Regions from separate parts of the Allobosea sp. NBC_00550 genome, predicted to be linked through region 3. Evidence: riboswitches for the same ligand, from Rfam matches in the RefSeq annotation. Region 3 holds a riboswitch; each other region holds the start of a gene.
The links. A riboswitch is a leader RNA that binds a small molecule or an ion and turns the genes downstream of it on or off. The one in region 3 is predicted to bind thiamine pyrophosphate.

Region 1 (4,288 bases), 1.8 Mb from region 3:
CCGGGATGACGGAGTGGTTCCGTGCCATATCCGGAGGCGCAACGGCGCGCCTCTTCAGACCGCGTGCTTCCGCGTCGCCGCCACCCAGGATTTCAACCGCTCCTCGGGATCGGCGTTCAGCGTGATGTCGGTCACGGCTGCCACGATGTCGGCGCCGGCGTCGAAAACGCCCGGCGCGCGTTCCAGCGAAATGCCGCCGATGCCGACCAGCGGCAGGTCGCCGATGCGGCGCTTCCACTCGCCAAGCCGCTCCAGCCCTTGCGGGCCGAAGCGCATCTGCTTGAGAATTGTCGGATAGACCGGCCCGAGCGCGACATAATCCGGCTCCGTCGCCAGCGCGCGCTCCAGCTCGGCCTCGTCATGGCTGCTGACGCCGAGCTTGAGGCCCGCCTTGCGGATCGCGCCGAGATCGGCGGTGTCGAGATCCTCCTGACCGAGATGGAGGAAATCGCAGCCCTCCGCGATGGCGAGCTTCCAGTAGTCGTTGACGACGAGCACGCAGCCGACCTCCGCGCAGAGCCGCTTGGCGCGAGCGATCTCGCGGGCAACCTCGATTTCGGGCCGATCCTTGACGCGCAATTGCACCAGCTTGACGCCGAGCGGCAGCATCCGCTCCAGCCAGTCGGCGCTGTCGAAGATGGGATAGAACGGATCGAGCTTCATGCGAGACAGGTCTTTCATGCCAGGAAGGCCTTGCCCATGACGGGCGTGGAGGGAGCTGCCATGTCGCGCGCCTCGATCGGCTGCGCCTCGAAGGCGAGCCGGCCGGCGCGGATGGCGAGCGCGAAGGCCTCCGCCATCGCGGCCGGGTCCCCCGCCTTGGCGACGGCGGTGTTGAGCAGGATGCCGTCATAGCCCAGCTCCATCGCCTGCGCGGCATGGGAGGGCAGGCCGATGCCGGCGTCGACGACGAGCGGAATATCCGGGAAATGCTGGCGCATGGTGCGCAGCCCGTAGGGGTTGTTGAGCCCCCTGCCCGATCCGATCGGCGCGCCCCAGGGCATCAGCACCTCGCAGCCGCCATCGAGCAGGCGCCCGCCGATGACGATGTCCTCTGTCGTGTAGGGGAAGACCTTGAAGCCGTCATCGGCGAGGATGCGCGCAGCCTCGACCAGCGCGATCACGTCCGGCTGGAGCGTGTCGTCCTCGCCGATCACCTCGAGCTTGATCCAGTCGGTGCCGAAGACCTCGCGCGCCATCTGCGCCGTCGTCACTGCCTCCTTCACCGTGTGGCAGCCGGCCGTGTTCGGCAGCACCTTGACGCCGAGCTCGCGGATGAGCGCCCAGAACGCCTGCCCCGCCGCGCCGCCGGACGATTCCCGGCGCAGCGAAACGGTGACGACCTCGACGCCGGAGCGCTTCACCGCCTCGGCGAGGATCGCGGGCGACGGATATTGCGCCGTGCCGAGGAAAAGCCGGTTTTGCGGCTCGAAGCCGTAAAAGGATGCCATCTCAGCCTCCCTGCATCGGGGCGACGACCTCGATGCGGTCGCCGTCGTTCAAGATCACTTCAGCGCGCTTGCGAGCCGGCACGAAATCGCCGTTCACCGCCGTCGCGACGATGCGGCCGGCATAGCCGAGCTCGGCCAGCGCCTCGGCCAGCGTCTTCGCGGCGATCTCCTGCGGCGCGCCGTTAAGCAGCAAGGTCATGCAGCATCTCCGGTCGTGATTGCGGGTTCATCACGGCATCCGCAGCCATCCGCGCCATGGCGGGGCTGAGCAGGAAGCCGTGACGGTAGAGCCCGTTGACATGGATCACCCGGCCGCGTCGCGTCAGCCGCGGCAGGTTATCGGGGAAGGCCGGGCGCGCATCGGTGCCGATCTCGACGACCTCCGCCTCGCCGAAGGCGGGATGCAGCGCATAGGCCGCGCCGAGCAGCTCCAGCATCGAGCGGGCCGAGATGCGGCTGCGCTCGCCGCTCTCGATCATCGTCGCGCCGACCATGAAGATGCCGCCTGCCCGCGGAACGATGTAGAGCGGGATGCGCGGATGCAGCAGCCTTACGGGGCGCGACAAGCGGACCTCGTCGCTTTTCAGCAGCAGCATCTCGCCCTTGACGCCGCGCAGATCGGGCAGGACATCGCGCGCCGACAGCCCCCGGCAGTCGAGGACGATTTCGGCATCGAGATTGGCCGGTTCGACCGCGCTGTCGAAATGCACCGCCACGCCCTTTGCAAGGAGGCGTTCGGCCAAGGCCGCGATCGCCTTGCGCGGATCGAGATGCGCCTCGTCAGCGAAGAACAGCCCGCGCGAGAAGCGCCCGGCGAGATCGGGCTCCAGCCCTGCGACCGCCTCGCCATCGATCTCCTCGAAATGGCTGGTGCGCTGGCCGAAGCGGCGCAGCTCCGAGCGATCGCGGCTCGGCGCGACAACGAGCGTGCCCTGGCGAACCACCCCGTCCGCGTGCCGCTCCCACCAGCCGGCTGCCTCCTGGCCGAGCCGGATCACCGGCTCCTCGGCGCTTTCGCCCTCGCACCAGGGGGCGAGCATGCCGCCGGCATACCAGGAGCAGGCCGCGGCACCGATGCGCGAACCGCGCTCGTGGATGGTGACCTGCGCGCCGCGCGCGGCCAGCTCGGTGGCGCAGGCAAGGCCAACGACACCGGCGCCGACCACCGCGACGGTTATGTTCCGATAAGGGCTGGATGCAGCCGCCATGCTTTTCCCTGCTCCCGGGAAGGCAGCGGCCAAAGGCGCGAGCAGCTTTGTCTGCGAGCCGAAGACCGTTCCCTTCGCCGGCATTACCCGGATCAGGTGCGATGGGTTGGCGCGACGCGCACCTCTCAGCCTTTCGGCACCCCAACGGACAGACGCATTCTAATAAGCGGATCACCCCGGGGCAAGGCAAGCCGACGCAAGGCGCCGTTGCAACGAGCGTCGCCTGGAGAACGGGCGCCGCCCACCGAGCACTCCCTTGGTAATGGAGAGGTCGAGAGTTCAATCCTCTCTCGCAGCACCAGCACTTTCAATGACTTAGTCTAGTGATGAGCGCTCCCAGATCAAGGCGAGACAGCACCAGCACAGCACGCGAGCACGTTTTAAGGCTCTCGCGGTGGGGGGCGGGTCCTGTTGCGACTAACACCGCCCAGGTCCGCTTCGCGTGGGGTATCAGGGGCGAGTAGTGTCAGTGGTGCCCATGCCCTCCCTCGCGGAACTGGCACTTGGCGCTAACACACATGGACTTGACGCCCGCGCGGTGGCAGCGCAGGGGCAGCAATGGCGACACCTACGCGAACTGCCCTGCCCTCGCTGGCTGGGCAGCGCGCGCCTGGCTCACGGCACTAGGCTCTCCCCCTGCCAACGCCAGCGCGCGCTGCGCCGCACACGCGCAGACCTTCCGACCAAATCGCCAGTGCTCAACTTTTCGTGGCGGGCCTGCCAAGCGCTGTTTTGCCATCGGCTGCCCCACTGTCAGTGAAGACTGCGTCTTCTTGTCGCTGCTCTCGCGCAACCGCCACAGCGTGGCGACGTAGAACAACTGTTTGGCTGGCAATCTCAAGCTCGACGCTGGCGTGCGTGGTAAGACGGCGCACTAGCGGCGAGGACAGGACAACGATAGCATGAATGGCGAGCAGCACTGCGGCGGACAGGTGAGTGGCGGCGGACGGCATCGCGTTTCGCAGCCATCGACTTGGACCGCATGGACGCGAGCGGCCTTTGCCGCCATCGTTCTGCTGTTGAGCCTTGCCGCACCTGTGGCGGCAGGACCGTCTGAGGACGTTGCCGCTATGTACTCTGCCGTGCTGCGGCACTTGCGTCCGCTGGCCGATCAAGGCAACGCCAACGCGCAGTTCAATCTTGGCTTCATGTACAGCAATGGCCAGGGCGTACCGCAGAACCACGCCGAGGCGCTGAAGTGGTATCGCCTCGCGGCAGACCAAGGCAACGCCGAGGCGCAGCTCATGCTCGGCGCCATGTACCGCAATGGCGATGGAGTGCCGCAGGATTACGCTGAGGCGTTGAAGTGGCATCGCCTCGCGGCAGACCAAGGCAACGCCGAGGCGCAGTACTTTCTTGGCTTCATGTACAGCAATGGCCAGGGCGTACCGCAGAACCACGCCGAGGCGCTGAAGTGGTATCGCCTCGCGGCAGACCAAGGCAACGCCTTCGCGCAGTTCAATGTCGGCGTCATGTACATGGAAGGCGCGGGCGTGCCGCAGGATTATGTCCGCGCACACATGTGGTTCAACTTGTCAGCCGCGCAGGAGGTTGGACATGCTGCGAGAGATAGGGATGAGCTTGCAAAGGTCATGACCCCCGAACAAATCGCGGAAGCCCAGAATCTGG
Region 2 (4,288 bases), 860 kb from region 3:
CGAAGGCGAGCCTGCCCTCCTTCAGTGCCATCATCGGCGCCATCGAGGTGAAAACCCGCTTGCCCGGCGCGATCGAAAGCGCCCGACCGGGATGCGGATCGAAGTTGAACATGTAGTTGTTGGCGATCATCCCGGTGCCGGGAATCTGGACGCAGGCGCCGAACAGCCCGTTGATCGTCTGCGTCGCGCTGACGACGTTGCCCTGTGCATCGGCCACGGTGACATGGGTCGTATCGGCGGATTCGCCGCCTGACAGTCCGGCCGTCCAGCTTTTCGCCTCGCCCATCGCGATCAGGGCACGGCGCTCGTTCGCATAGGCCTTGTCGATCAGCTTGTTGACCGGGACTTTGACGAAGGCCGGATCGGCGGTTGCTACGGCCCGGTCGGCGAAGGCGATCTTCAGCGCCTCGGCCAGCAGATGCACCGCGTCAGTCGAACCGAAGCCGAGGGCGCCGATATCGTAGCCTTCGAGGATGTTGAGCATCTGCGTGATGTGCACGCCGGAGGAAGAAGGCGGCGGGGGGCCGACGATCTCGTAGCCGCGATAGGAGCCGCGAATGGGCTCGCGCAATTCGATGCGGTAATTGGCAAGATCAGCCTGATCGATCAGCCCGGCATTCGCCGCCATGTAGTCTGTCAGCGCCCGGCCGAGCCGCCCGCCATAGAGCGCCTGCGGCCCTTCTGCCGCGATCAGCCTCAGGCTCGCGGCATAGTCTGACTGGACCAGCCTTGCGCCGGGCTGGAGCGGCTGGCCGCCCGGCAGCAGCATCGCCGCAAGCCCCGGATCGCGGGCGAGATCGCCCGCATTGTCGGTGATGCAGTTCGAGAGATAGGGCGTGACGACGAAGCCGCGCTCCGCCAGCCCGATGGCCGGCTGCAGCACCTCGGCCAGCGGCAGCGTGCCGAAACGCGCCAACACCTCGCACCAGCCCTTCAGCGCGCCGGGTACGGCGACCGCCTTCGCGCCGACCACATTCTCCCGGTCGCGCGTATCGCGCTGCTTGCCGATCTCGTCTGAGAGGCAATCGTACATGTCCGCCGTCGCATGGCCCGGCGCTGTCGAGAGATTGTCGATCACGACATGGCGGCCATCGACGAGGCGGATATGGCTCAGGCCGCCGCCGAGGATGCCGACCATCATCGGTTCCACCACCGTCAACGCGAACAGCGAGGCGACCGCGGCGTCGATCGCATTGCCACCGGCTAGCAGCATCTGCGCGCCCGCCGCCGAGGCGAGCGGATGATTGGTGACGACCATCCCGCGCGAGCCGGTGGCCGGCTTCTTCTCGCAGGTGAAAGAGGCGATGCGGGGCGGCGGAGCGGAAACGTTCATGGGCGGCACATCAACGCTTTTGCGGCCCGACGTCGAGCCTCTTCTTCGGCATGCGCGCCATGTTCGGACCACTCACCCACAATTGGCGGCCCTGTGCCGGCAACGCTTGACAAGGCAGGGGCCGAGGCCCCACCTAAACCCTGTTCCCAGGGGGGCCTCGCTAGGAGGCTGAGATTCCGCCCGCGGGGCTTTCGAGCTCGGCAACGCGGTGACCCTCCGAACCTGATCCGGATCATACCGGCGTAGGGATGCGGGACAGGCGGCCATCGAGGCCCCGATTCCAGCTGCGCATGTGGTCCTCATCGCGATCGATTCCGTCCGGGCAAGCCGGCGGGTCGGGCAGGAGCGGGCTTAAGATGACGCAAGCCGAGATCATCGACGCGCTGTTGGCGTTCATCGCGCTCCCCGATGCGTCGGATGCCGAATTCGAGGCGATGGCGCTGAAGGTCTTCGCGTATCAGTTCCGCAACAACGAGCCCTACAAGCGCTTCTGCCTGCAGCGCGGCCGCACGCCGCTCTCCGTCAGGCGCTGGCGCGACATCCCGGCCGTGCCGATCACGGCCTTCAAGGATCTGACGCTGAGCTGCAGCCCGCCGGAAGCGGCCGAGCGCGTTTTCATGACCAGCGGCACGACGCAAGGGATACGCGGCCGCAGCTACCACCCGACGCTCGCCGTCTGGAGCCGCTCGATGCTGGTGAACTTCCGTGAGCGTTTCATGCGCGGCCGCGAGCGCATCCGCATGGGCATCCTCTTCCCCGACGAAGCCGCCCTGCCGAACTCCTCGCTCGCCTGCTATCTCTCGCTCGCCCGTCGCGAATGCGGCACGTCGGATTCCGAGGTGTTCATCGGCTCGTCGGGTCTCGACCTCGACGGCCTTTTGTCGGCGCTGGAGCAAGCGGAGAAGAGCGGCGAGCCCTATGCCCTGCTCGGCGCGAGCTATTCCTTCGCTCCCGTGCTGGACGCGCTCGCGGCGACCGGCCGGCGCTTCGCCCTGCCCGAAGGCAGCCTCATCCTCGACACCGGCGGCTTCAAGGGCCAGTCGCGCGAGCTGGGACTCGACGAGTTCTACGACGGTCTTAGCCTCGCCTTGGGCGTGCCCCGCTCGTCCTGCATCAACATGTACGGCATGACCGAGTTGAGCTCGCAGCTCTACGACGACGGCAATGCGATCTGCCCGTCGGTGAAATCCGGCCCGCACTGGATCCGCAGCCGCGTCGTCGATCCGCTGACCGGCACCGACCTGCCCGAGGGCGAGCGCGGCGTGATCGTCCATCACGACCTCGCGCATTTCAACTGCGTCTCGGCGATCCTGACCGAGGACGCCGGCGAGATCGTCCCGGGTGGATTCAGGCTGCTCGGCCGGGTCGATGGCGAGGCCTCCAAGGGTTGCTCGGTCGCGGTCGCCGAATTCCTGGCCGCAGCGCGAGGCTGATACGGTGATCGAATATGCGGGCCATCTGCCGGGCCTGAATCGCGAGGCGCTGCGCTGGCGCGAAGTCAGCTATAGCGCCTGGGGCGAGAGCGCGACCATCGCGCTGCCGGAGCTGGACGAGGCTCAGGCGGCTGCTCTCTGCGACCATGTGCGCAGCAATGCCCGCGCCCGGCTGAAGCGGATGGACACCGCGCGCATCGTCGCAGCGATCGACGCCGCCATTGCCCGCCTGCTCGACCGCGAGCATCCGCTGCGGCGCAAGGCCGAGCACCTTCTGCCGATCATCACCGGCTACGACCGCGAGACGGTGCGTCTCGGCCTCACGAGTTATCTGAAGACCTTCCGGCGCCCGCAGCTCCTGCGCTTCCTGGCCGAGGATTTCGCCAATCCCGCCATGCTGGACGGCTTCCAGCCGACGCCCAAGGGCGGCTACCTGCGCGCTCACGGCCCGGAGCTGCTGCTGCATGTCTGGGCCGGCAACGTGCCGGCGCTCTCGCTCTGGAGCCTGATCTGCGGGCTTCTGGTCAAGGCCGGCACGATCGGCAAACTCGCCTCGGCCGAGCCGCTGACGGCGGGCTGGTTTGCGGGCCTGATCGCCGAGATAGACCCCGAACTCGGCGAATGCCTCGCCATCACCTGGTGGAAGGGTGGCGAAGCGCCTGCCGAACCAATTTTCCTGCGCGCGGCCGACACCGTCATGGCCTATGGCGGCAACGATACGCTCACGGCGCTGCGCGCCAAGCTGCCGATCACCACGCGCTTCCTGCCGCATGGCCACAAGATCGGCTTCGGCGTCGTCGCGCGCGAAGCGCTCGACAGCCGCAGGGCACCCGCGCTGGCCCGCCTCGCCGCTCATGACGCCGCCCGCTACGAGCAGCAGGGCTGCTATTCCCCACAGATGCTTTTCGTCGAGCGCGGCGGGCGGGTTTCGCCAGCCGAATTCGCGCGCCATGTCGCGCAGGAACTGGCCGCCCTCGCCCATCGCCACCCCCGTCGCACGCTTTCGCCGGCCGAATCCGCCTCCATCACGGCCTGGCGCAGCGCGCAGGAGATGGGCGCACTGAAAGGCGCCGCAGAACTCCTTGGCGAGCCCACCGATTCGTGGAGCGTCGCCCATGTCGAGACGCCCGAGGACCTGAGTCCGACAGGCCTCAACCGCACGCTCAAACTGGTTTCGGTCGACAGCCTCGACGAGATCCCGGCCCTCGTCGCGCCCTATCGCAACTTCCTGCAGACGGCCGGGATAGCGGCGGCGCCGGAGAGGTTGTTCCAGCTCGCGGAGCAGTTTGCTGAGGTCGGCGTCACCCGCATCGCCCCGTTCGGCCGCATGGCGGCCCCGGAGGCCGGCTGGCACCATGACGGGCGCTTCAGCCTGCTCGACTTGGTCACCCTGACCGAGATCGAGCACGGCGCTGAAGCCGCGGCAGAAGGGTTCGCGCCCTATGTCGACTGACCCCACCACCCCCGGCTTCGTCGCGATCGAGCGGGTCGCCTTCCGTTATGACGCGGGCGGCCCGGCCAT
Region 3 (4,288 bases):
ACTATCGTTCTCGCTGCTCATTCCGCCGCTGGTAGATAGATGCTGCCGCCCTTGTCGAGGAATTCCTTCGACTTGGCGGCCATGCCGTCTGCTGCCATCGCTTCGAGATTGGCGCGCTCATTGTCGCTCATCGCCAGAACCTCGGCGCGCAGGTCCTGCGTGATCTTCATCGAGCAGAACTTCGGCCCGCACATCGAGCAGAAATGCGCGACCTTATGAGCGTCCTTCGGCAAGGTCTCGTCGTGGTAGGCGCGCGCCGTGTCGGGATCAAGCGCGAGATTGAACTGGTCCTCCCAGCGGAAGTCGAAGCGGGCGCGGGAGAGCGCATCGTCCCTGATCTTCGCGGCCGGATGGCCCTTGGCGAGGTCGGCGGCGTGCGCCGCGATCCGATAGGTGATGACGCCGGTCTTGACGTCGTCGCGGTCGGGCAGGCCGAGATGCTCCTTCGGCGTGACGTAGCAGAGCATGGCGCAGCCATACCAGCCGATCATCGCCGCGCCGATGCCGGAGGTGATGTGGTCGTAGCCCGGCGCGATATCGGTGGTCAGCGGTCCCAGCGTGTAGAAGGGCGCCTCGCCGCATTCACGGAGCTGCTTGTCCATGTTCTCCTTGATCTTGTGCATCGGCACGTGGCCGGGGCCCTCGATCATGACCTGACAGCCCTTGTCCCAGGCGATCTTGGTGAGCTCGCCCAGCGTCTCCAGCTCGGCGAACTGGGCGCGGTCGTTGGCGTCGGCGATCGAACCGGGGCGCAATCCGTCGCCGAGCGAGAACGAGACGTCGTATTTGCGCATGATCTCGCAGATCTCGTCGAAACGCTCGTAGAGGAAGCTCTCGCGGTGATGCGCCAGGCACCAGCGCGCCATGATCGAGCCGCCGCGCGAGACGATGCCGGTGACGCGGGATGCCGTCAGCGGAACATAGGGCAATCTCACGCCGGCGTGGATGGTGAAGTAGTCGACGCCCTGCTCGGCCTGCTCGACCAGCGTGTCCTTGAACACCTCCCAATCGAGCTTGATCGGATCGCCGCCGACCTTCTCCAGCGCCTGATAGATCGGCACCGTGCCGATGGGGACCGGCGAATTGCGCAGGATCCAGGAGCGGATGTTGTGGATGTTGCGGCCGGTCGACAGGTCCATGACGGTGTCGGCGCCCCAGCGTATCGCCCAGACCAGCTTCTCGACCTCCTCGGCCGCGCCCGAGGTCACGGCGGAATTGCCGATATTGGCGTTGATCTTGACCAGGAAGTTGCGGCCGATCGCCATCGGCTCCAGCTCGGGGTGGTTGATGTTGGCCGGGATGATGGCGCGGCCGCGCGCGATCTCCTCGCGGACGAATTCGGGCGTGACGAATTCCGGCACCGAGGCGCCGAAGCTCTCGCCATCGGCATGGCGCTCCCTGGCACCTTCCAGCATGGCGGCGCGGCCGAGATTCTCGCGATGGGCGACATAGATCATCTCGGGCGTGACGATGCCGGCCTTCGCGAACTCGTATTGCGTCGTCATCTGGCCCGGCTTCGCCTCGAGGATCGGGCGCGCGGCCGGGCAGGCGGGAACGAGCTGCGCCTCGCTGATATGGCCGTTATCGGCGGCCGTGACTGTGCGGCCGGGCACGGTCTGGAAGCCGCGCGCATCGAGCCAAGCGCGGCGCGGCTGGGCCAGGCCGGCATTCAGGTCGATTCGGGCGTCGGTCTCGGTGAACGGGCCGGAGGGATCGTAGATCCGCACCGGCGGCTCGGCATCGGTGGTCAGCATGACCTCGCGAAAGGGCACGCGCATCTCCGGATGATCCGGCGGCGCGACATAGATCTTGCGCGAACCGATGATCGGGCCGGTCGTCACACTTTGCGGCGCGGCCTTGACGCTGTTCTTCAGGGTTTTGGTGTGGGCATTCATGAGGATCTCCTCCTTGATACAGGTCAGGAGATCCGGGCTTGAAAGCGGTCCAGTCGCTGTCTGCGGGCACGATTCGACTCTAACCCGCGTTCCAGTCCCTCCGCCGGTATGACCCGGATCAGGTTCGATGGGTTCGGCGGTCAGGCCATCTCAGCTCTTGCGAGCACCCCTCGGAACAGCACCGAGGTTAGGCGTAGCGCCGCCGCTTGGCAACGGGCTGCGTGACGAACGATTGGAGGATGGAAGTGGATCAGGCCGTCAGGTCGACCAGGCGCCCTGCCCGGCCGGAAGCGTCGCCTGTATCTGTTCGACGCTCTGCTGGAGCATGGCGACGAGGCCCTGATCGGCCTGCGCGTTCTGTTTGATCATCTCGACGGACAGTGCCTGCTGCGTCGAGGCGGTCTGCATCGTGACGATGCTGCGGGCAAGGGAAACGGCGTCGCTCATGCGGCGACGCTAGTTCGCCGACCTTGCCGAATCCTGAACGGCCCCGCTCAGGGCGCGCTGATCGACGGCACCGGGCGCGGCATCGGCGGGTCGCGATTTGGCTGCGGCGCCGCCTGTGCGCGGTCGTCGCGCGGGGCGCGGATTTCCGTGCGCGGCACGGGCCTCTCACTGGCTGGCACGCGAACGGCCTCGCCTGCGCGAGGAGCCAGCGGCACACCCGGCGCCCGCTGCTTCACGGCGGCAGGAGCACTCTGAGCCAGTGCCGGAAGCGCCGCAAACGAGCCCGCCATCATCAGGCCGGCATCACCAGATCAAGCTTTTTCATGACTGAACCTCCCTTCGGCTTGTCCTCCGGGAGATGAAACCGCCGCAGAAGGCGGCAGTTCCCTGCGTCCAGGTAAGAACGGGGCCGCTCGTCGAGCAGCCCCGTTCCCATCGTCACTGGTTCTGGCCGCTGAGCAGCGGCGTGATGCGCCGCAGCGTCACGCGCCGGTTCTCGCGTGCCGCGTCCTGCGTGTTGATCTTCAGATACTGCTCGCCATAGCCCTGCGTCGTCAGGTTCTCCGGCGGGATCTGGAAATCGCGCGTCAGGATCTCGGCGACGGACTGCGCGCGGCGATCCGAGAGCGAGAGATTATCGACATCGGCGCCGACGGCGTCGGTATGTCCCTCGACGAGGAAGACCTCGTTGGGCGCGCGCTGCAGGGCGCGCCGGACGGAGTCCGCGATCACGGACAGGCGCTGCGCCTGTTCGGGCGCGATCTGCCAGGAACCGGTGTCGAAGGTGATCGTGTCGATGTCGACGCTGCGCATGCGGGCGCGCAGATCCGGCGAGTAGCGGACCTCGTCCAGCGTGTAGCGACGCGGGATCGCGGCGATCGGCGGCGCCGTGATCGTCTCGTAGATCAGCGCCTCGTCGGCCTGATCGGCATCGACGATATAGCGCTCGCGCGGGATCGGCAGCGGCGGCGCCGGCAGCACGACGACATCGTCGGCGAAACGGCCGGGACGGTCGCGCAGCGTGTTGTCGATGATGATCACCTCGCGATTGTCGCGGTCGATGCGGGTGCGGCGGATCAGACGGCCCTCCTCGTCCGTGACGGTGACGATGCGCGTGCCGTCGGGGCGCTCGAAGACCATGCGGTTCTCGTCGCCGCGGCGCTCGGAGCGGCCCTGCCAACCGAGATCGCGGAAACGCTGATCCTCGTCGCGGCGGATGATGGCGCGGCCGTCATCGTCGCGGATGATGGTGCGGCCGGGCTCGCGGATGATGGTGACGTCACCCTCGCGGCGCTCCTCGCGGCGGCTGCGGATATCCTCGAAGCGCTGCGCGCCCTGCGTCGCCATGATGCCGCCGATGACGCCGGCGCCGAGGCCGATCGCACCTGCGACGCCGGGCGAGATGCCGCCGCGACGACCTTCGCGCTGGGGCGGCTGAGTCGGGAAAGCCCCACCGGCGGGCGGCTGACCTGGAGCAATGCCGGGCTGAACAGGGGCGGGAGCAACACCCGGTTGTGCAGCGGATGGCGGCGCTCCGGGCGCGGGACGTCCCGGCGCGGCACCAGCGGGCGGAATCGGGGCTGTGGCGCCGGGCTGGGCCGGAGCACCCGGAGCCGCCGCCGGAGGCGCTCCCGGAGCGGGGCGCGGCGGCTGAACCGGAGCCGCACCCGCGGGCGGAGTCGGAGCGGTTGCGCCCGGTTGCGCAGGGGCGGCGGGACCGCCGGGCGCTGCGGCCGGAGGCGCCACGGGCTGCGGTGCTGCGGCCGGCGGACGGGCTTGGGGCGGCGCAGCCGAGGGTGGCACGGCCGGGCCGCCACGCGGAACGGCCGAAGGCGCAGCTCCGGCACCCGGCTGAGCCGGCGCGGGAGCGGCAGCCGGCGGCGTTCCCGGCGTCGGGCGCGGCTGCCCGGCGGGAGCGGAGGGTGCGGTGCCGGGCTGCGGCGCAG

Region 1: another riboswitch for thiamine pyrophosphate. It lies ahead of thiO (glycine oxidase ThiO); the one in region 3 lies ahead of thiC (phosphomethylpyrimidine synthase ThiC).
Region 2: another riboswitch for thiamine pyrophosphate. It lies ahead of NWE53_RS16445 (LuxE/PaaK family acyltransferase); the one in region 3 lies ahead of thiC (phosphomethylpyrimidine synthase ThiC).

What each region holds. Positions count from the first base shown of each region.
Region 1 is NZ_CP102772.1:429,737-434,024, reverse strand. It holds gene NWE53_RS02105 (thiamine phosphate synthase) at 55-663, opposite strand; gene NWE53_RS02100 (thiazole synthase) at 678-1,451, opposite strand; gene thiS (sulfur carrier protein ThiS) at 1,453-1,650, opposite strand; gene thiO (glycine oxidase ThiO) at 1,634-2,629, opposite strand; TPP riboswitch at 2,712-2,813, opposite strand; gene NWE53_RS02085 (tetratricopeptide repeat protein) at 3,562-4,288, shown strand, end outside.
Region 2 is NZ_CP102772.1:3,422,565-3,426,852, forward strand. It holds gene ggt (gamma-glutamyltransferase) at 1-1,333, opposite strand, end outside; TPP riboswitch at 1,472-1,600, shown strand; gene NWE53_RS16445 (LuxE/PaaK family acyltransferase) at 1,690-2,766, shown strand; gene NWE53_RS16450 (acyl-CoA reductase) at 2,771-4,219, shown strand; gene NWE53_RS16455 (ABC transporter ATP-binding protein) at 4,209-4,288, shown strand, end outside.
Region 3 is NZ_CP102772.1:4,282,971-4,287,258, reverse strand. It holds gene NWE53_RS20625 (hydroxyethylthiazole kinase) at 1-21, opposite strand, end outside; gene thiC (phosphomethylpyrimidine synthase ThiC) at 18-1,895, opposite strand; TPP riboswitch at 1,973-2,076, opposite strand; gene NWE53_RS20615 (hypothetical protein) at 2,154-2,342, opposite strand; gene NWE53_RS20610 (OmpA family protein) at 2,781-3,689, opposite strand.